Regions from separate parts of the Pantoea sp. X-Soil-OKNW-713 genome, predicted to be linked through region 3. Evidence: predicted binding sites of a transcription regulator. Region 3 holds the regulator's gene; each other region holds the start of a gene.

Region 1 (7,743 bases), 650 kb from region 3:
GGTGCGGTGAAATGCTGGACCTGCGGCCATTGCAGCGCTTCGCCGTCTACCTCGCCAAACGCCATATTCAGCGTATCGGCCTCCTGCATCCCATTGATGATCGCTTTGCTCAGCAACTCACTGTCAATATCGCCCTGCAATTCAATAAAGTGCGCGACCGCATAGGCGTTGTGATGGGGCGACAGCTGATCGGCAATCCAGATGCCGGGCTGTGCTGCCACCAGCGGCAGGGTTTGTTGTTCGGTATGGCGTCGATTCATCAGGGATTCAGACATTGTCGCTCCGGTTGGTGTCCTGCGTCACTGGGCGGATATTCCCCCAGTTCTGTTCCAGCCAGTTGAGGCAATCAGGCTGTGGCTGCGGGCCATACACGGCGAGCCAGCCAGCGGGGAGGGCGCTGAACGCGGGCCATAAACTGTATTGTTGCTGCGGATTGCGCAGCACCAGACAATCCTGCTGCGGATCGTCGAAGGGATTGCGATGTTCCATGTCGGCTCCTGAGTCCGGGCGAGATGAATTTATGTCGGGGTGCGCCACAGCGCCTGTAAACCATCGAGCAGGCCACCACGCCAGCACAGCGCGTCATGTCCCCCTTCTACTGGCTGGTAGTGCACCTGATATCCGGAGGCCTGCAACTTCTGTTGTAGTTGCTGATTTGCCTGCAAAATCAGTCCTTCACGTTTACCCGCTTCCAGCCAGAAACGCAGCGGCTGGCGCGGTGCCAGACCTTGATCCAGTTGCTGCAATAGCCAGCCATGCGGATTACCACGCTCCGGCCACCAGAAGGAGCCCGATAAACTGATGGCGTTGCCAAACTGCTGCGGCCAGTGCAGCGCCGCAAACACCGATGCCAGACCGCCGAAGCTCTGCCCGGCGACCACGGTACTGGCGGCCTGCGGTTGGTACGGTGCCCACTGCGCGACCTGGGGAAGTAATTCTTCCTGCAAGGCTTGCCAGAATTGCGGGTTACACGGCAACTCACGGCTGCGGTGCTCACGATCAATGATGTCGATAAACAGATAGACGGCAGCAGGCAGTGCGCCTTCATCGGTAAGTTGTTGCAGCGGTCCGGCAATCGGCATGCTGTTGGCCCAGAACTGACCGTCGAGCAAAATTGCCAGTGGCCGTGACGCGGGTTGGGCCTCGCCGGTGCAATAGATCCACACCCGGCGACTGTTGCCGAGTAAGTGGCTGTCCCAGCGATATTCTTGCAAAGGGATTGCAGGGGCGTGGCCTTCATCTATCGCACGCCATAGCTGCTGATTGGGTGCCAGCGGCAGATGCAATGGGGATACCCCCATGCCGCGTCCACCAGACCAGCCTCGCAGGGCATTGAGCGGATCCGCCTGGGCGGTCGGGAATTTGTCGCGCCACCAGTTGCGCAGCGTGTACATATCGACATCGCCGGAAAAATCCGTCGCCTGCTCATCCGGCATCAGGCAGTAGCTGCCACGCCAGTTGGCTGGCAGGGTGGTTTGCCAGTACCAGACATCGGTATTGGCTACTCGCATCAGGGATTGTGGGGCGCGGCGCTGGTGGTGATCGGTCACACCGGTGATGTTAATCCACACCCGCTGGATAGGTGACTGCGTCTCGTTGCCCTGCGGATCGCGCCAGAGGAAAGTGACCTGGCACTCGCCGTTCACTTCGCCTTCCACACGCGGGATACCTTTACGTTGTTGCTCCTGCCACCAGGCTTCACTGCCGGTCAGATCATTTAGCCAGGTCATAGGTGCTGCCAGTCGCCATTTACTCAAGGATTCTTTCACAAAGGTTATAAATAATACTATTGATAATTATTTGCATTTGCAATAGGGTGTTTCCGCTCATAAATGAGCACGCTCGTTCCGCCTGTCAACTTTCCCATTAAGGAAAGGATGCGCAACGGATAGCACTGCCAGGCTTGGAACGGGGTTTTGATAAGGACTGTGACCTTCTCACCGGCTCGCCAGCCACCTTTGCTGGCAATCCAGGAACGAAAAAATGACAAAATATTCGCGTTTATCATTAGCCATTCTGATTGAATTGGGCCTACTTTCCAGCAGCGCCTGGGCAGCAGATACCTCCAGTAATACGACTACCAGCACAGACGCCAGTTCACACGATGGTGGCACCATGATGGTGACCGCCGAGCAACAGACGCTACAGGCTCCCGGTGTTTCCACCATCACCGCTGATGAAATCAAAAAGCATCCGCCAGCCCGTGACGTCTCTGAAATCATTCGAACCATGCCGGGTGTTAACCTGACCGGTAACTCCACCAGCGGCCAGCGTGGCAACAATCGCCAGATCGATATTCGTGGCATGGGGCCAGAAAACACCCTGATTATGGTTGATGGTATGCCGATCACCAGCCGTAACTCGGTGCGACTCGGCTGGCGTGGCGAGCGTGACACCCGTGGCGATACCAACTGGGTGCCACCCGAGTTGATCGACCATATCGACGTGATCCGTGGACCGGCAGCGGTGCGCTACGGTAACGGTGCGGCGGGCGGTGTGGTGAACATCATCACCAAAAAATACACCGATCAGCAGTGGCACGGTTCCTGGAATACCTATTTCAACGTACCGCAGCATAAAGATGAAGGCGCAACCAAACGCACCAACTTCAGTCTGCAAGGCCCGCTGGGCGATGATTTCAACTTCCGTTTATATGGCGGTTTAGCCAAAACTCAGGCTGATGCTTACGATATCAACGAAGGCCATGCGGCAGATCGTACCGGGACTTACGCGGGCAGCTATCCGGCGGGACGCGAAGGTTCAGTCAATAAAGATATCAATGCCTTATTAAGCTGGGCGTTTGCGCCGATGCAGACCCTGGAACTTCAGGCGGGTTATAGCCGTCAGGGCAACCTGTATGCCGGTGATACCCAGAACACCAACACCAGCACGCTGGTGAAAAGCCTGTACGGTGACGAAACTAACCGCCTGTATCGTCAGAACGTCTCGCTGAAGTGGACCGGTGCCTGGGATAATGGCGTCAGCACCAATACCTGGGGACGCTACGAGAAAACCCGTAATACCCGCATTAATGAAGGCCTGGCAGGCGGCACCGAGGGGATCTTCTCCAACAGTGGTTTTAACACCATTCAGTTGGATGACATCATGCTGCACAGTGAAATCAGCATCCCGTTTGAATGGTTGATCAACCAGACGGCGACCCTGGGCACTGAATGGAACCAGCAGCGTATGAAGGATCCGTCTTCAACCACGCAGGCGGCCAACTACGGTAGCGTGCCGGGTATCTCCAATACCGGGCGTAGTCCTTACTCACAGGCTGAAATCTTCTCGTTGTTTGCTGAAGACAATATGGAAGTCACGGACAGCACCATGCTGACCCCAAGCCTGCGCTTCGACCATCATTCGATTGTTGGCAACAACTGGAGCCCATCACTGAACCTGTCGCAAGGTCTGGGTGATGATTTCACGTTGAAGATGGGGATTGGCCGTGCTTATAAGGCACCAAGCCTGTATCAGACCAACCCGAACTATCTGTTGTACAGCAACGGTCAGGGTTGTGCTGACGCCTCCAGCGCCTGTTATCTGCAAGGTAACAAAGACCTGAAAGCGGAAAACAGCATCAACAAAGAGATTGGCCTGGAGTGGAAACACGAAGGTTATCAGGCCGGTTTGACCTGGTTCCGTAACGATTATCGCAACAAAATTGAAGCGGGTATGGTGTCAACCGGTACCGCTTCCAACGGCACCACTAACATCTACAAATGGGAGAACGTGCCAAAAGCGGTGGTTGAAGGGCTGGAGGGAACGGTTAACATTCCTTTCTCCGATACGGTGACCTGGAATAACAACTTCACCTACATGTTGCAGAGTAAGAACAAAACTACGGGCGACCGTTTGTCGATTATTCCGCAATATACCCTGAACTCGACACTGAGTTGGCAGGCAATGGAAGATCTGTCACTGCAAACCACCTTTACCTGGTATGGTAAGCAGGTGCCGAAGAAGTATGACTATCATGGCGATCCGGTTACCGGCAGCGCTACCGATCAGGTTAGCCCTTACTCCATCCTCGGCATGAGCGGTACTTATGATGTGAACAAGTACGTCAGCGTGACGGTAGGTATCGACAACCTGTTTGATAAGCGCCACTGGCGTCAGGGTAATGCCCAGACTACCGGTAACTCAACAACCGGCGCTTACCTGTACGGTGCGGGTGCCAATACCTACAACGATTCAGGCCGTACTTACTACATGAGCCTCAACACCCAGTTCTAATTCAGCAACTGAGGCAAATGGCAGCGGGCAATCAGTCCGCTGCCATCTTTACGGTTCAGTAACTCCAGACGACCACGATGCATCTGCACGATGCGCAGCACGATATTCAAGCCCAGCCCACTGCCGCCGTAACGTTGATCGCGCCGCCGAAAGGCTTTGGTTAACTCCTCTGCCGCGCTGGCTTCGATGCCTGGTCCCTGATCCCAGACTTCAACAATCACTTGTTGTTGTTCCTGACGTAACACCACCTTCACTTCACTCCCTTCCGGGCTGTAGCGCGAGGCGTTTTCCAGCAGATTGCGCAGCATCAGGCGCAGCAATACCGCTTCGCCCTGCTGCGCTACGTCGGCACCCTGCGGCCAGTGCAGCTGCTGCTGGCGTTGCTGATAAAGTTCGGCCATCTCGGGCTGGAGCGGTTGCATGATGTCTTGCTGCCAGTGCAGCTGTTGATAATGACCACTGGCCAATGCCTGACCGGCGCGTGACAGCATCAACAACTGTTCGACGGTGTGCATCAGTTGGTCAATACGCGCCACCAACATTTCGCTCTGCGGTACATTCTGTTGTTGCAGTAATTCCAGATGCAGACGTAACCCCGCTAACGGTGTACGCAACTCGTGGGCGGCATCGGCGGTGAATAAGCGCTCCTGCTGAATGGTATGGTCAAGGCGTGACAACAGCTGATTAATGGAGGTGGTCACCGCCACGATCTCTTCCATCTCAGAGTAGATCGGCAAGGGGGACAGGTTATCGGCAGAGCGATGTGCCAGGCTGTTTTGCAGTGACTTCAGTGGGCGGATAATCCAGTTGATTGCCCAGAAGGAGAACAGCAGCGTCAGGCACACCATCACCAGCGAAGGCAGCAGTAACGAGGCTATCGCTTCACGGATTTCATTTTCAACGTGTTCATTGCGCGCTTTGGCGGAGAGGGTTTCACTCACCAGAAAGCCAATCTGCTCCCGGCTTTCGTGCCACAGCCACACGGCGCTCATGATCTGGCAGGTGAGCAGAATCAGCGCCAGCATAATCAGTAACCGCTGACGCATGCTGTTCATTCGCGCACTTCCAGCCGGTAACCCACACCACGGACGGTTTTGATGCGGTCTTTGCCGAGTTTGCGGCGCAGATTGTGGATATGGACTTCCAGGGTGTTGGAGCCGGGATCATCATTCCAGCTGTAGAGATCCTGCTGCAAGGTTTCACGGTGCACGTTCTGCCCGACCCGCATCAGCAGGCGCGTCAGCAGCGCGAACTCTTTGGGGGTGATCTCCAGCGGCAGGTTTTCCAGCAACACCTGTTGAGAACTGAGGTTGAGGGTCAAATCGCCCTGCTGAAGCAGGTTGTCGCTGTGCCCCTGATAGCGGCGAATCAATGCGCGTGCCCGGGCCTGTAACTCGACCAACGCAAAAGGTTTTACCAGATAGTCATCGGCGCCGGCATCCAGCCCGTCTACGCGATCTTCCAGCGCATCGCGAGCGGTGAGAATTAACACCGGCACGTTGATGCCGTCACGTCGCCACTGGCGCAACAAGGTTGCGCCGTCACGATCCGGCAGACCGAGATCCAACACGATCAGGCTGTACTGGCCGCTGCGCAGCAAGGCATTGCTCTCTGCGGCGTTGGCGGCACAGTCCACGGCGTAACCCTGAGCGCTCAATGCCTGGGCCAGGCCCGATTGCAGCAGCGCATCATCCTCAACGATTAACAGTTTCATCAGTTGTTCTGGTAAATATCCTTGTAGAGGCGGCTCTCAAAACGTACCAGTGGGATACGTCGCGTCTTCTGATCTTCCGGTGGCACAGCATAACCTGAAAGGTATTGCACAAAGGCGACACGCGCGCCGCTGGCGGTAGTAATAAATCCTGCCAGATTATAGACGCCCTGGAGTGAACCGGTTTTGGCTGAGACTTTGCCATCCACACCCGCTTCATGCAGACCACCACGATATTGTAGCGTGCCGTCATAACCCGCCAGCGGTAGCATCGAGATATAATTCAGCGTCGAATCATTTTTGGCAATGTATTGCAGCACCTGCATCATGGTATCCGGTGCGATCAAATCATGGCGTGACAGGCCGGAACCGTCTACCTGAATGCTGTTACCGAGATCAATACCGGCTTTTTCGCGCAGGATACGCCGCACCGCGTCAGAACCGGCGCGGAAGGTGCCAGGCACGTTAAAGTAATGATGGCCGATGGTACGGAATACGGTGTCGGCGATCATGTTGTCCGATTTCTTCAGCATGGTGTGCAGCAGATTATGCAGCGGCGCAGATTGTGTTGAGGCCAGCACCGTGCCCGGCGATGTAACCTGCGTCTGGCGTACCAGATGACCGCTGTAATCAATGTCTGCGGCGCGCAGTTCATCGCGCAGAATCTCTCCGGCCCAGGCGGCACCATCCTGAACGGCAAACGCCAGCGGGAGCGGTTCAGCACGTTGACGCATGCAGCCGGTCAGGGTGTAACGATTCAGTTCACCTGGCACCACATCCAGCTCACAATATTGTCCTTCACCGCTGTTGCGGCCCAGGGTGCGTACTTGGCTGAACATGTGAGCCGGATAATAAGAGGCGATGCGCACAAAGGCATTTTCGCCCGGCGTGTTGGCGCTGTAGAGCGAAACGGAGAAACAGTTCTTATCCACAATAGCCGCGCCCGGCGGGGCGCTGAAGCATTGGGTCAGGTCGTTCCACGGCCAGCCCGGTGCCATATCATGGCTGGCGAAGACCGAGGTATCGATCACCAGGTTGCCTTTAATATGGGTGATACCCTGCTTTTTCAGTGCGGCAACCATGTTGCGCAGATCCTGACGGCTGAGTGTCGGATCACCGGCAAAGCGCGCCACCAAATCGCCATTCAACGTACCATCGCTAACGGCGCCTTTGGTTTCCAGCGTGGTCTGAAAACGGAAGTCGGGTCCGAGTTCCAGCAACGCCGCCAGCGCGGTGACCACTTTCATGGTACTGGCGGGCAGCGCCATCTGTTTGCCATGAAAGTCGATTATCGGGGTTGATGCGCCCACTTTTTGTACCATCAGCGCCAGGTTTGCGCCGTCTGGCAAATACTGCATGTATTCTTCAACGGGGGCTGCTTGTGCCTGCAGCATAAACGCACAGGTTAGTCCGGTAACAAGTCGTGAAAATCGCATAATCTCGCGGTAACTGACGGGTGAAGGCGACAATACTACGTCCCCGGACGGTGCAAAGTAAACGATGACCCACAGGGAACTCTGGGGTAAAATACGTATCAAAATGCAAAACCGATCCTGACCCGGAACGCTTTCCGGGTCAGGATTCTTTTGCTTGTGAAATGAGGTAACGCGCCGCAGAAGCTGTTTTCTGCTGTCACCTGTCAGGATGACGCCGTTAACCAGGAAAGATGACGAGGAGCTAAAATGAATCAGATTCCGATGACGTTGAAAGGCGCTGAGAAGCTGCGCGAAGAGCTGAACGAACTGAAAACCGTTAAGCGCCCGCGCATCATCGCCTCAATTGCCGAAGCCCGTGAG
Region 2 (7,743 bases), on a different replicon from region 3:
CTGGTGCCACAAACCCAACCGACTCAGCGCTGGCCGAAGACGGTGCGGGTGGTGGAGATGGGAGCGGAGACGTTTTACCGCGAGGTAGGGCTGGTGCAGCGGGCCGGGCAGGCGAACTCAGAACTGGCGGGGGAATTGGGACGTTTGCTGGTGGAGGCGGGGTAGGGAAATAACTGCTATACCTGAATACATAAATAACGAAATTCACGAAAACTATTATATATTCAGAAATGAATATATATCATCTGTGAGCCAGATATATTTATTTGGTCTGAGTTGTTACCATTAACGCGACAAATCATTTCGGAATATGGCAGGATAAAAACGATTTGTTTAAGGATGACAGTCAGTGGTGTATTTCAATGGTTGTCTGGGTGATACGTCAGTACGCGTTTATGGAGTATTTTTATGGAAAAATTAATTGACGTAAATAAATTCATTTCGAGTGAGGTTGGAAGGTGCGGGAATTACAACCCTCATTTGTTAGCCTGTCCTGAAGAACTGGCGCAGCAAAATGTGATGAAGCGGTTGAGAAATATTTACAGTGAAGTCATCGGTCGTCAGAAATTATCTTTAGGTTATCCCCTTAATCAAAACTTCGACTATTCGGCACTGGCACCATTTATCGATGTTCACCTGAATAATCTCGGTGACCCTTACGAAGCCAACTCGACCTTATTGAATACACGCGAGTTGGAACAAGAGGTGCTGGACTACTTTTGCAAGCTTTGGCATGCGGTTCCGCGCTCGCCTTTGACTCAGGATTCCTTTTGGGGCTACGTGTTATCAATGGGGGCCACGGAGGGAAATATGTACGCATTATGGAGTGCGCGTGAATATTTCAGCTCACGGGCGAGAGCCGGGGGAATATGTCAGAATACGATGCGTGAACCGGTGCTTTATTATTCTCAGGAAGCACATTATTCACTAGAAAAATGTGCAAATGTTTTGGATATTACCGCTTTTCAGGAAGCGGGTAATAAATACTTTCCGGGACAGTGTCCTGTCACCCCAGATGGTCAATGGCCCAATGGCGTACCGGTGGACCAGTATGGTGCGGTGGATGTGGGAGCATTGTCGGCGTTGGTCGATTTCTTCGTCTCCAGAGGGCATCCACCGATTATTGTTTTGAATGTGGGTACGACATTTCTGGGCGGATTCGATGACGCCGTGCGGGTATGGCAGCAGGTGTCAGGCATTCTGGAACGGCATGGTTGTGATCATTCGGACTGCTGGATTCATATCGATGGGGCATTGGGGGCTGCGTATCTGCCTTACCTGGAGTTAGCCAGTGAACAGCGGCTAACGTCAGAGAGAGGGCCGCTTTTTGATTTTCGCCTACCGTTTGTGAATTCGATCGTGATGAGTACCCATAAATGGTTTGGTGCGCCCTTTGCTTCAGGCGTTTACATGAGCAAGGAAAAGTATCGCATGCTTCCGGCGACATTGCCTGAATATGTCGATACACCGGATACCACGCTGGGGGGGACGCGCAATGGTTTGGCCGCATTAATTCTCTGGTACGCCATAAATACGGTGACACCCACGATGCAGGCTGCTATTGCAGCACGCTGCGAGAAACTTGCCGCTTATGCTTATAAACAGATGCAATCGGTAAAAGCGATTCATCCTTCATTTTGTGTTGAGCGTGGACCGCAATCGCTGGTGGTGATTTTTAGCCGTCCCAGAGAAGAGATCTTCAATCAATTCCAACTCAGTGGCAGAGGAAAGTTAGCACATATCGTTATTATGCCGCATGTGACACGAGCAGCAATTGATAGTCTTATTAATGAGTTAAAGAATAAGCGCGCACTGGTCTGAATATAAAACATAATGGAATGATTATTAAATTATTAGGGAAATGAACAATGAAATGTAGACATGCGAAAACTTCCGAACTGGAAAAAGTCTGTGAGTTGTTGGCTTCAGAATTTTATCACGATCCAGTACTCAAATTCGCCTTTACTGATGAGAACATGTCAAGACGTCTGGGTACAATGAAAAAATTTTTCCGTATTTATGTGGATCTTGCTCAAAAAAATGGCGGCATTCTTCTGGCTGAGGACGACGTTGGCGTCCTGGTATATTTTCATCCGCAGTTGATGGAAATGACTAAAGAAGAAAATGAACGACTCGATAGTTTGCTTAAGCAGGAGTGTGGGGTTGATTATAAAAACATAGCATCATTTATGAGCGGACTTGACCGTCATCATCCCAGGTTGCAGAGTCATTATTACGTATTCCTTATTGCTGTTGAGAATCTGCATCGTCGGAAAGGGATCGGAACGATTCTGCTTGGTAGTCTAAACACCTTGCTTAAACGCGAGGAAGTCGGGTGTTATGCCGAATGTACGACATTAAGCTCATTAGCCTTATTTGAACGATGTGGTTATCGTGTCAGCTCATCATGCCTGAATATTGAAGGTTTTCCTGAACTCCACCCCGTTTGGCGTGAGCCTTAACGATGATGATTCAATGCCATGCTTGCATTGATGTAACTACACACTTTTGGTAGGAAATTGGGCCAGTCGGCTTCAGGCTGGTTCCAACCTTCATGCTCGGTTATGTCAATTAATTGTGTTGTAGTAGGCGTTAAGTTACTATCCCTCCATGAGTCAGAGAAAACTATTGTAAGATAATAAATGTAGAGGGACAAGGAAATGAGTAATGGTTTCTTCTCTAATGCGGAAAAGAATGAATATATTAAGAAAAGCTTGGAGAAGCGTCTGTCACAATATGGAGATATAGATTACGCATTTATAGTAATGGCTAAGAGGAAGATTGATGACATCGTTGTTATCAGCAATTTAGCAGATTATTTTTCTGAAATTTATGTAAAGAACCAGTATCAAAGTATCGATCCTGTTATGATTAATGCATTGAATCGCGTCTCACCTCTTGTTTGGGACGAAAATTTGATGATTAATTCGCAGTGGACAATAAAAAAGATATTTAATTCAGTCAAGCCATATGATGTTGTAAGTGGTCAGACATTCGTTCTCCATGATCCTCACAATAATCTTGCCTTATTATCACTATATATTAATAAGTTTATCATGCCTGAAGTCGATGAGAATGTTAGAAAAAATAAAAATGATATTCAGGGTCTTTTAATCGACATGCACGAGTTGCTTTTCCATCTTTATCGTGAAGAAAACGTAATTCATGAGCGTATAGAAAATACACTCTCAGCCCGCGAAAACGAAATTCTCTACTGGAGCAGTACCGGGAAAACCTACCCTGAAATCGCACGTATGCTGGATATTACGGTAAGTACGGTCAAGTTTCACATGGGTAAAGTTGTGAAAAAACTCGGTGTGAATAACGCTAAACATGCCATCAGTCTCGCCATTGAACTCAACATCATTTCGCACCCGTCTGGCAAATAACTATCCACTTCAGAACAACCACCCTGTCAATATCCAACAGGGTGGTGGCATTCATCAAAACGACATCGTCACCCCAGCATAATAAGCCCGACCTGGCTCGTTATAGGTGGATGCGCCATCATTCTCACGATAAACCCGCTTATCAAACAGGTTGTTAATACCCGCGTTGGCACGCAGATTTTTGGTGATAGCGTAATTTACGTTCAGACCAAAGATAGAGTAGGGGCTGATTTCACGATTAGAAATGGCACCGGACTCGTTACGAATCTCAGCGTACTGGCGCGGTTTCTGACGACCGTACTGTGTCCAGTTGATATTGGCGTCCAGTTTGTCCGTGACCTGCCAGTCCAATTGCGAGTTGATGGTGAATTCCGGGATCACCGACAATGGGTTACCGGTCTTCTTACTTTCCGAACGGAACATATAGGTAGCGTTGGTACGCCACTCCAGCGTATCGTCGATCACCGGAATCGTCAGGTTGCCTTCCAGACCTTCAACAATAGCTTTGCCACCGTTTTCCCAGCGCAACACATTGTATCCGTTTGAGGTGTAGCCCACTGCCTCGTCACCCGCGACGATTTTATTTTTATAATCATTGCGGAACCAGGTAATACCGGCGGTGTAACCGTCATTGTGGAACTCGATCCCGACTTCTTTATTGACGCTGATTTCAGGATCGAGATTTTCATTACCTAACAAATAGCAACTTCCGGTAGAGATCCCCACCGGGCAGCCGTTGCCACGGGTAGAGAGTAAATAACCCTCCGTCGATTGATACAGATTCGGTGCTTTAAAGGCGCGAGCGATACCCGCTTTTAGGGTGAAATAATTACCCAGCCCCTGAGAAATATTTAGGCTCGGGCTCCAGTTAGCACCAAATTTATTGTGATAATCGAAACGCAGGCCGGGAATCACCTCAGTACTGTCGGTGGCGGCGATGTTATCTTCAAAATAAAGCGAACTAATGGTGGCGCTATTTTTACTGCTGCGTGAGGCTGGGTCACCCGAAACGCCATCAATAATCACACCTGATACATCGGTCGCGGTCATGGAAGCGGGGTCATTCAATTCATCACGATTCCATTCGGCACCCAATGTCATGGTTTGATCAACCAGCAATTCAACCGGGAAGTTAATCTCACCCCCCGCGCGATAACTTTCGAGACGGCTGGTTGCGTAGTCATTGCTGTTGATCATCCCTTCAACGCGACCGGTCGAACCTTCCTGCAAGCGAGTGTTGTTGGTCTTCTCATAATTAAAATTGAGCTTAGACGTACCCCAATCCCAGATGCCGTTGTAAGTTACACCATAACTCTGACGATACATGCGGTTGGTTTCATCACCATAAAGTGACTCGACCAAACCATTCGGACTGATATTGCCGTTGCTGTATTGCGTATCACCCGCATAAATATTGCCCTGGCGGCTGTAGCCATAGCTGAAATCAACAATTTGTAGCGGGGTGATTTTCCAGGAAAACACCGTGTTGATGTCTTTATTACGCACACCTTCTCGGCCTGCCGCATAGGAACCGTTTTCCGCGGTATTGATGTTGTAAGCGTCGGCGTCCGTTTTATTGATGTTGCCATACAAACGCATGATCAGCGCATCTCCGGCTAACGGTCCGCTCAGGCTGAAGTTGGCGCGCTTAGTCGCACCTTCTTTATCATCTTCCGGCTGATTGGTGAACAATGACAATGAGCCGTGCCAGTCGTTAGTCGGGCGTTTGGTAATGATATTCACCACGCCACCCGCCGCTCCTGAACCGTAGCGTGATGCTGCCGGACCACGGATGACTTCAATGCGCTCAACCATTTCGGCGGGCACCCAGTTGGTATCACCGCGTGTATCTCGCTCGCCGCGCCAGCTATACCGTACTGAGTTACGCGAAGTGACAGGGACACCATCAATCATAATTAAGGTGTTCTCTGGTCCCATGCCACGAATATCGATCTGACGGTTATTGCCCCGACTGCCACTGGCGCTGTTACCGGTGAGATTCACGCCGGGCATCTTACGAATAATGTCGGACAAATCGTTAACCGGCGGACTTTTCCGAATGTCTTCCGCCGTGATGGTTGAAACACCCGGCTGTTGCTTCAATTCCTCTTCCGCCGTGACGATCATTGATTCATCGTCAGCCAGTTTATCGGTTGGCTCCTCGTTGGCAGCATAAGCTGACGTACTCAGCAGGCTGGCCAAAAACAGCGCGATAGGTCGCTTTTGGCTACATCTGGTTACATTCACTTAAGATTTCTCCCTGATATGTTAACGTTTGTAAGCAAATGCGCATGATAATGAGAATAATTATCATTGTATATATTGAGTAAGGAATCTCCCTGGTTTCTCCTTAATTGGTTAACATTCGTTCGATTCGCATCAGGGGAGGGGTATTTAATTACAACATACTGAAGGATGGAAAAATTCCCGGCGTTGCTGATAAATATCGCGCTGTTCTGAGTCAATTGTGCTGCGGAGAAATTTTATCAGGCACTCACGGTTATTAGGTGATGGACGTTTGCCCTCGCGCGTTTTGCAATCGCTTAGAAAACATGGTTATGTCTAAGAATAAAAAGAGAGGTGAATGCTGCATTTGTAGCCCATTGATTCTCTGCCAAAATCCCTTTAATTCCGCTGCTGACCACAACTTCGTGTCTCCTCCGACTCACTGAAAAAGTCTATTGCCAGATTTCGGCAATAGATATCTGTTTTTCGCATTTGTGATCCCTGCATATATTCACAGAAAATGACCCCGGGACATTACGAGGATGAATAAACCCGTAAGGCACAAAATAAATGTGGCTTATGAGGTGAACAATACATCGCTACCTCCAATGCCTTTTCCCGCTGGGGAAACATTTTAAATATCAGGAGAAAGGTTCCAGTGAAATTCGCAAAAGGAATGACCCTTTTCGCACTTGCTCTGAGTGCGCACACCACGTTTGCCGCTGAACAATCTGTTCCCACCGACAGCTCAGTCCATGTTAAAGCCGATCCGGCGCTGAAAAGCCTGTTACCTGCGGATATCGTGAAACGTGGCTACATTGTTGCCGGAACCAACCCCAACACGCCACCGACCACCTTCTATAAAGAAGACAACAAAACTCTGGCCGGTCGTGAAATCGACATTATGAATGCGGTAGGTGAGCGCCTCGGTATCCCGGTGCACTGGCAAGATACCGGTGGCTTCGACAACATCATTCCTGGCCTGAAAACCGGTCGTTATGATGTCGCGCTCTCCAACATCAACGCGACTAAAGCGCGTACTAAGCAGGTAGATTTCGTCAGCTACTACAATGCCAGCCTGCTTGGCATCATCTCGCAGAAAGACGCCAATATCGCCCCTTTCAAATCCTTTGATGCCGTGTGCGGCAAAGAAGTGGGTGCGGGTTCTGGCACCACTCAGGTAACCCGTCTGGAAGAAGCCAGCAAAGCTTGTGAAGCCGCGGGCAAACCGCCAATCAAAGTTTCGGTCTTCCCGGACCGTCCGGCTGGTGTTCAGGCGGTGGTGAGTGGACGCGTGCCGATGTTCCTCGGTCCGTACGAAGGTCTGCTGTGGCAGGTTAAAGTCATCAAACCTTTGACCATGAGTGGTGAGATCAGCGTAACCGACTACCCGGTTTCCGTTGCCTTCCCGAAAGAGTCTGAACTGGAACCGGCTGTCCAGGCGGCCCTGAACTCATTAATCAAAGATGGTAGCTACAAGAAAATCCTCGACAACTGGGGGATTGGATTTGGTGCTGTGACCGAAGCTAAACGCAATGACGAGATCTTTAAATGAGTGATTTTCAGGACCACACCGACGATCTGAAGATCGTCGGCAAACGCTACTACGGACGCTGGCTGAGTGCGCTGGTGGTACTGTTGTGCGTCGTGGCGATGGCGCACTCCATGATCAACAACCCGCGTTTTGAATGGGGGGTGATTGCGGAGAACTTCACCGGCCCCTCCATTTTGCAGGGCGTCTTGATGACGCTGCAACTCACGGTGATATCCGTGGTGCTGGGTTTTGCCTTCGGTACAGTACTGGCGTTGATGCGTTTGTCATCCAATCCGGTACTGGTCGCGGTGAGCTGGGCCTATACCTGGTTCTTCCGCGGTGTGCCCATGTTGGTGCAGCTGTTTCTCTGGTACAACATTGCGGCGCTCTATCCCAAAATTTCGCTGTGGATTCCGGGACTGGGTGAGATCTGGAGCGCGCAGTCCAACTCGCTGGTAAGCCCGTTCAGTGCGGCTGTGATCGCGCTGGTGATGCATCAATCCGCTTATGCGGCAGAAATTGTACGCGCGGGCATCCAGAGCGTAGGTAATGGTCAGCTGGAAGCGGCCCGTGCGTTGGGTTATCGTCCGGCGC
Region 3 (7,743 bases):
GTTCGATGATCAGCCCGGTGGTGGTCAGCAACAGCGATGATTTCGCTGGCCTCAATCTGCTGGCAAGTGGGTCAGTGGTCGCCGGTGAAACCCGTTTGTACGAGGTTAAAGGCTAAACCCTTGTGATAAACCCCAAAGGCAGGAAGCGATTCCTGCCTTTTTTGTTTTAAAACGACCAACAAACGGTTGTTTCCCTTCTGCGCTTTGTGGATCATACTCCGTTACTTTCCAGGACAAATCACCCGTATTGTATTTGAGGATTTTGAGATGAGTGAGGCTGAAGCCCGCCCAACGAACTTTATTCGTCAGATTATCGACGAAGATTTGGCGAGCGGTAAGCACAACAGCGTGCATACCCGTTTCCCGCCTGAGCCCAATGGTTACCTGCATATTGGCCATGCGAAATCGATCTGTCTGAATTTTGGTATCGCACAAGATTACCAGGGACAGTGCAATCTGCGCTTCGACGACACCAACCCGGTGAAAGAAGATATGGAGTTCGTCGAGTCCATCAAGCGCGACGTGCAATGGCTGGGCTTTGAATGGAGCGGAGACGTTTGTTACTCCTCGAACTATTTCGACCAGCTGTACAACTATGCGGTCGAACTGATCAACAAAGGCCTGGCCTATGTGGATGAGCTTTCGCCGGAAGAGATTCGCGAATACCGTGGCACCCTGACTGCCCCAGGTAAAAACAGCCCGTTCCGCGATCGCACGCCGGAAGAGAACCTGGCGCTGTTTGAAAAAATGCGCGCCGGTGGCTTCGAAGAGGGCAAGGCTTGCCTGCGTGCCAAAATCGATATGGCATCAAACTTTATCGTGATGCGCGATCCGGTGCTGTATCGCATTAAATTTGCTGAGCATCACCAGACTGGTAACAAATGGTGCATCTACCCGATGTACGATTTTACCCACTGCATCTCCGACGCGCTGGAAGGCATTACCCATTCGCTGTGTACGCTGGAGTTCCAGGATAACCGTCGCCTGTACGATTGGGTGCTGGACAACATCAGCATTCCGGTTCACCCGCGTCAGTATGAATTCTCACGTCTGAATCTGGAATACGCGGTGATGTCGAAGCGTAAACTGACTCAGCTGGTGAGTGAAAAGGTGGTAGAAGGCTGGGATGACCCGCGTATGCTGACCGTGTCCGGTTTGCGCCGTCGTGGTTACAGCGCAGCCTCGATTCGTGAATTCTGCCTGCGTATTGGTGTGACGAAACAGGACAACATCGTTGAGATGGCCTCGCTGGAGTCATGTATCCGTGACGATCTCAACGAGAATGCGCCGCGTGCTATGGCGGTGCTGGATCCGCTGAAAGTGGTGATTGAGAACCTGCCTGCGGGTCATGAAGAGATCATCACCATGCCGAACCATCCGAACAAGCCGGAAATGGGCACGCGTGAGGTTCCGTTCAGCCGTGAGGTGTGGATCGATCGCGCTGATTTCCGTGAGGAAGCCAACAAGCAGTACAAACGTCTGGTGCTGGGTAAAGAGGTCCGTCTGCGTAATGCTTATGTGATCCGTGCCGAGCGCGTAGCGAAAGATGATGAAGGCAATATCACCTGCATCTATTGTACCTGTGACGTCGATACCCTGAGCAAAGATCCGGCTGATGGCCGTAAAGTGAAAGGCGTGATCCACTGGGTTTCGGCGATCCATGCGCTGCCTGCGGAATTCCGTCTGTATGACCGTCTGTTCAGTGTACCGAACCCAGGTGCGGCAGAGGATTTCCTCACCACCATCAACCCGAACTCGCTGGAAATCAAACAAGGTTTTGTTGAGCCGGGTCTGCGTGATGCAGTAGCGCTTGCTCCGTATCAGTTTGAACGTGAAGGTTATTTTTGCGCGGATAGCGTTTATTCACAGCCTTCTAAGCTGGTATTCAACCGTACTGTCGGTTTGCGTGATACCTGGGCGAAAATCGGCGATTAATCCTTTTTGTCGTTTTCCCCATATCCTGATAAAAGGGCGAGAAATCGCCCTTTTTTATTGGCTGTAATTTGAGTTTAGCCATCTTTTATTCTGTGGCTTGCGAAACGTGCTTGTTACCGGGATTTGCAACTAATCTGACTTTAACATAATTAATCAATTTACGAGTGTTAAAAACTTTTTTTCAGGTAGGCTATCCGCTCTCAGACGTTGCTCCGCGGGTTATAAAGGAAAAAAAATGACAAGTCTCGCTCAGGAAGCCAAACACAGCGTAGTGGTATTACATCAACTTATCGAACGTATTTTTAATCAGTCGGATAGCACCGACGACAGCATTGAATTGTTCCTTGCGCACTTTCACCCGGATTTCAAAATGGTGACCCCGCAGGGCAAGCAACTGGATTTCAATGCGACGGAAGTGCTGTTCCGTCAGCTGCGTGGTCAGCGTGAAGGGATGCGTATCGCCACCAGCGAACATGCCATCATTTCGCAACAAAGCAAGGAAGTGACGATTCAGTATCGTGAATTGCAAATGATGAACGGCACCAACCAGAGCCGCATCTCACTGGCGGTACTGGATTGCAGTACTTCAATTCCGCGCTGGCGTTATTTACAGGAAACGCTGGTGCAGTGATGCAGCCATAAAAAAACCGGTGCCAGGCACCGGTTTTTTTATACTGCATAGCACATTTTATTGCTTGTCGTGGAGCGTATCGTCTTCGCGGCAGTCTCCCAACGCACAGTGGCCGTACAAGTACAGACTGTGGTTAGTCAGCTTAATACCGTGACGTGTGGCGATTTCGCGCTGACGCGTTTCAATGGATTCATCGCTGAATTCGATCACTTTGCCACAATCCAGGCAGATCAGGTGGTCATGGTGATGCTGTTGCGTCAGTTCAAAGACGGATTTACCACCCTCGAAGTTATGGCGGGTCACGATTCCCGCGTCATCAAACTGGTTAAGAACGCGATAAACCGTTGCCAGACCAATCTCTTCGCCCATGTCGATCAGGCGTTTGTACAAATCTTCCGCGCTGACGTGATGGCATTCGGGTTCCTGAAGCACTTCCAGAATTTTCAGTCTGGGGAGCGTGACTTTCAGGCCAGCCTTCTTCAATGCGGAGTTGTTGTCAGTCATGCGGATATTGTCCTGTTACTTAGCTAGTCACTTGCGGCGCAGGGCCTTGAATGTCGATCACGCGCATTCTCATTTGCGTCTCATTATAGAACTCAAGCAGTGAAATGAAAACCAAGGCAATGTCCTGAAAATCACCAGTGGCTGTAAGGAGAAATGTCACTAACGCCGGCGGGGATCGTGCAGGTCTTTGTTTCCATTTCACTCAGCCTCATTCTGATGCCAGAGGAATAAGCGGATGACCGTTACGGGTATTCTACAGATTTGCGGGAAAAAGTTAAAAAACAGTAGCTATTATTTTTATAGGAAATTCCTTTAACTCAATGTGAGCCAGCGCCCACATTGAGGAGGGCAGGGGATCAGGCTTCAATGATCTCTTTCAGTTGCAGCTCATCGAAAATCTGTTTCACCCATTTATCAACACGTTCGTTGGTCAGTTCAGGCTGACGATCTTCATCGATCGCCAGACCGAGGAAGTGTTTGTCATCTGCCAGACCTTTCGAGGCTTCGAAATGGTAGCCTTCGGTCGGCCAGTGTCCCACAATCACCGCGCCGTTTGGCTCGATGATATCGCGGATGGTGCCCATCGCATCACAGAAGTATTCAGCGTAATCTTCCTGGTCACCGCAGCCAAACAGCGCGACTAATTTGCCATTGAAATCAATTTCTTCCAGAGTCGGGAAAAAATCATCCCAGTCACATTGCGCTTCGCCGTAGTACCAGGTCGGAATGCCCAGCAGCAGGATATCGAATGCTTCGAGATCTTCTTTGGTGCTCTTGGCAATGTCATGCACTTCGGCCACATCTTTACCCAGTTGTTTCTGGATCATTTTTGCAATGTTTTCAGTATTGCCGGTATCGCTGCCGAAGAAAATGCCTACGATTGCCATGAGTTAAGTAACCTCTTAAATCCTGATATATGGGTTGAATGCACAGTTAAGCGAATGATAGCAGACCGGGCAAAGTGGCGGAACTTGTAAAGCCGAGACTTTGTGTTCCTGCGTGCGGTCTGCGTGTGTTACGACAGTTTGAGTTGCGCCAGCAGCATTTGTTCAATCAATTCGCTACGGCTGATGTTCTGCTGCTCTGCCAGAGTATTAAGCGCGTCAACCGCTTCACTGCTCATTTTTAGCTCCACGCGACGTAAACCACGCACTTTGTCGCGTTTTAGCTGGTTGCGCTTGTTAATGCGCAACTGTTCGTCACGCGTTAGCGGACTGGTTTTGGGGCGACCGGGACGTCGCTCATCAGCGAAGAGATCGAGCGTGGTGCGGTCAGTTTGTTCTTTTGCCATTTTTTGTAAAACTGAGTGGGCGCGAACGGCGGAAAGGCGCTGCGCAATTTATACATTATCGGCCCAGCCACGGTGAAAAAATCATCCGCGGCAAATTTTTAGCGCGACATCATACTCCAGCACTCCTTGCGACGCCAACCTTAAACGTTTTGCGGCAAGCTTTTGCTTTTACAGTACAAAAAAGCGGCGAACTGCGCGCAAAACCGCCTCAGGTTTTTCAGCATGGACCCAGTGACCGGCACCACTGATGACATGCGCATGCGCCTGTGGAAACTGGTGCAGCAACGCATCACGATGCTGATTGTCCAGATAAGGCGATTCGCTCCCGCGAATAAACAGCGCCGGATGTGGCCATGCAGGAACCTCATTCCAGCCGGAAATGGTGGCGTAATTATCCCACAGCACCGGCACATTGAAGCGCCATTCGCCATCCTGGAACGATTTCAGAATGAACTGAATGACCCCTTCTTCAGTCAACAGGGTGCGCATCACCTCGGCGGCTTCACCGCGACGCGTCACACCCGCGGCGCTCACGGCACGGATAGCAGCAAAAATCTCATCATGGCGGCGTGTCTGATAATCCACCGGCGCGATATCAATCATCACCAACTTTTCAATGCGTTCCGGCGCAATGGCACTTAACGTCATGGCAATTTTGCCACCCATCGAATGGCCGATTACGCCAACACGATCGAGGCCGTGGGCGTCAAGAGTGTCAACGATATCTTGCGCCATCGCCGCATAGTTCATCTCGTCGCTACGCGGGGACAGACCGTGATTGCGTACATCCACCTGCAAGGTGGGACGGGCATCGCGCAGGCCTCGTGCCAGCACGCCAAGGTTATCCAGGCTGCCAAACAGGCCATGAATTAACAGAATCGGAGGAGCATCAGGGGCAGATTGTTCAGTTTCCAGACGGGCATTCAAAATCATGGCAAAGTTCTTACGGTTGTGAGCTTCGCTTAGGTTATCATGAATCCACCTGCTCAGGAGCCAACCTGGTGGGCATTAGGGCATATTCCGACTTTTGCCCTGAAACGATGCCAGCGCTATCGGCCGCCTGGGATTTAACTTTATAATCCTCATGTTAGAGCCCGCTCACATTTTGCACGGCAGGATTTTGCTAAGGCCTTTGCAGAAATGCGTGGTTCTGTCATTTGCCAGAATCGTACGGAAAAAGATGAAAACGATTGAAGTTGACGAAGAACTCTACCGTTATATTGCCAGCCACACCCAGCACATTGGTGAAAGCGCCTCCGAAATTTTGCGCCGCATGCTGAAGTTCACTGCCGGTCAGAGTGCCCCTGCAACCTCTGCTGTTGTCGCCGTTGCGGCCAAAGAAGCCCAGCCGGTCGCAACGCAAGCCCGTCCGCAGGATCGCGTTCGTGCGGTACGTGAACTGTTACTTTCTGATGAGTATGCAGAGCAGAAAAAGGCGGTTAATCGCTTTATGCTGGTGTTGTCAACGCTCTATCGTCTTGATCCCGCAGCCTTTGCGGATGCCACGGCGTCACTGCAAGGACGCACCCGCGTCTATTTTGCCGGTGATGAGCATACGCTGCTGCAAAATGGCACCCATACTAAGCCGAAGCATGTGCCCGGCACACCGTACTGGGTGATCACCAATACCAATACCGGTCGCAAATGCAGCATGGTGGAACACATCATGTTAGCCATGCAGTTCCCGCAGGAACTGACAGAGAAAGTTTGCGGCACCATTTAAACCGAAGCGTCAGGGAGAAGCGCCAATGGCCAATCACCCCCGTGCCGGGCAGCCCGCCCAGCAGAGCGATTTGATTAACGTTGCACAATTAACCTCTCAGTACTACGTCCTGAAGCCGGATGTGGATAACCCTGAACATGCGGTGAAATTTGGTACTTCCGGTCACCGTGGTAGCGCAGGTCGTCACAGCTTCAACGAAATGCATATTCTGGCGATTGCGCAGGCCATCGCGGAAGACCGTAAGAAGAACGGCATCACCGGTCCGTGCTATGTCGGTAAAGACACCCATGCGCTGTCTGAACCGGCGATTTTGTCGGTGCTGGAAGTGCTGGCGGCTAACGGCGTCGATGTGATTGTGCAGCAGGACAACGGCTACACGCCGACGCCTGCTATCTCCAACGCGATCCTTGAGCACAACAAACGCGGTGGCGCACTGGCTGATGGCATCGTCATCACCCCGTCGCACAACCCGCCGGAAGATGGTGGTATCAAATACAACCCGCCGAATGGTGGCCCGGCCGATACGAACGTCACCAAAGTGGTGGAAGATCGTGCTAACCAGCTGATGAAAGCGGGTCTGAAGGATGTAAAACGTCTGCCACTGGATCAGGCGTGGGCCAGCGGTCATATCGTTGAACAGGATCTGATCCAACCCTATGTTGAGGGGCTGGCGCAGGTGATCGACTTCCCGGCGATTCAGAAAGCGGGCCTGAAAATTGGTGTTGATCCGCTTGGTGGCTCTGGTATGGCCTACTGGCAGCGTATTGCAGAGCATTACAAGCTGGATATCACCATTGTTAACGATGCTATCGATCAGACCTTCCGCTTTATGCATCTGGATAAAGATGGCGTGGTGCGTATGGACTGCTCGTCAGAGTGCGCGATGGCTGGCCTGTTGGCGTACCGTGACAAATTCGACCTGGCTTTCGGCAACGATCCCGATTACGACCGCCACGGCATTGTGACGCCGGCTGGCCTGATGAACCCGAACCACTATCTGGCGGTGGCGATCAACTACCTGTTCCAGCATCGTCCACAGTGGGGCAAAGATGTCGCCGTGGGTAAAACCCTGGTGTCCAGCGCGATGATTGACCGCGTGGTGAACGACATTGGCCGCAAGCTGGTGGAAGTGCCAGTGGGCTTCAAATGGTTCGTTGATGGCCTGTTCGACGGCAGCTTCGGCTTTGGTGGTGAAGAGAGCGCCGGGGCGTCGTTCCTGCGTTTCGACGGCACGGCCTGGTCCACCGATAAAGATGGCATCATTCTGTGCCTGCTGGCGGCGGAAATCACCGCTGTCACCGGTAAAAACCCGCAGCAACATTATGATGAGCTGGCGGCGCGTTTTGGCGCACCAAGCTACAACCGTTTGCAGGCAGCTGCGACTTCCGCGCAGAAAGCGGCATTGTCGAAGCTTTCACCGGAAATGGTGAGCGCTGACACGCTGGCCGGTGATCCGATCACCGCACGTCTGACGGCGGCACCGGGTAACGGCGCATCAATTGGTGGTCTGAAGGTGATGACGGAGAACGGCTGGTTCGCCGCGCGTCCGTCCGGCACCGAAGATGCTTATAAAATCTACTGTGAAAGCTTCCTCGGCGCTGAGCATCGCCAGCTGATCGAGAAAGAAGCGGTAGAAATCGTGAGCGAAGTGTTGAAAAA

The links. The regulator Fur, encoded in region 3, represses iron uptake genes when iron is present. The targets are predictions, from matches to a motif close to ATAATAATGAGAACNACTATCAA.
Region 1: a site for Fur is predicted at 1,784-1,806, ahead of fes (enterochelin esterase). Genes of this name have one in related genera too.
Region 2: a site for Fur is predicted at 5,681-5,703, ahead of AC6I8R_RS21390 (TonB-dependent siderophore receptor). Genes of this name have one in related genera too.

The regions. Positions count from the first base shown of each region.
Region 1 covers NZ_AP035995.1:597,027-604,769, forward strand. The annotation lists gene AC6I8R_RS02660 (enterobactin synthase subunit F) at 1-275, opposite strand, end outside; gene AC6I8R_RS02665 (MbtH family protein) at 268-489, opposite strand; gene fes (enterochelin esterase) at 519-1,730, opposite strand; gene AC6I8R_RS02675 (TonB-dependent siderophore receptor) at 1,984-4,236, shown strand; gene pmrB (two-component system sensor histidine kinase PmrB) at 4,233-5,291, opposite strand; gene pmrA (two-component system response regulator PmrA) at 5,288-5,950, opposite strand; gene dacB (serine-type D-Ala-D-Ala carboxypeptidase) at 5,950-7,383, opposite strand; gene greA (transcription elongation factor GreA) at 7,630-7,743, shown strand, end outside.
Region 2 covers NZ_AP035996.1:196,293-204,035, forward strand. The annotation lists gene AC6I8R_RS21370 (LysR family transcriptional regulator) at 1-165, shown strand, start outside; gene AC6I8R_RS21375 (pyridoxal-dependent decarboxylase) at 409-1,821, shown strand; gene AC6I8R_RS21380 (GNAT family N-acetyltransferase) at 1,869-2,462, shown strand; gene AC6I8R_RS21385 (helix-turn-helix transcriptional regulator) at 2,661-3,389, shown strand; gene AC6I8R_RS21390 (TonB-dependent siderophore receptor) at 3,444-5,636, opposite strand; gene AC6I8R_RS21395 (ABC transporter substrate-binding protein) at 6,292-7,170, shown strand; gene AC6I8R_RS21400 (amino acid ABC transporter permease) at 7,167-7,743, shown strand, end outside.
Region 3 covers NZ_AP035995.1:1,244,164-1,251,906, forward strand. The annotation lists gene nagE (N-acetylglucosamine-specific PTS transporter subunit IIBC) at 1-116, shown strand, start outside; gene glnS (glutamine--tRNA ligase) at 268-1,935, shown strand; gene AC6I8R_RS05705 (hypothetical protein) at 2,171-2,566, shown strand; gene fur (ferric iron uptake transcriptional regulator) at 2,624-3,070, opposite strand; gene fldA (flavodoxin FldA) at 3,427-3,957, opposite strand; gene ybfE (LexA regulated protein) at 4,086-4,361, opposite strand; gene ybfF (esterase) at 4,530-5,294, opposite strand; gene seqA (replication initiation negative regulator SeqA) at 5,542-6,084, shown strand; gene pgm (phosphoglucomutase (alpha-D-glucose-1,6-bisphosphate-dependent)) at 6,110-7,743, shown strand, end outside.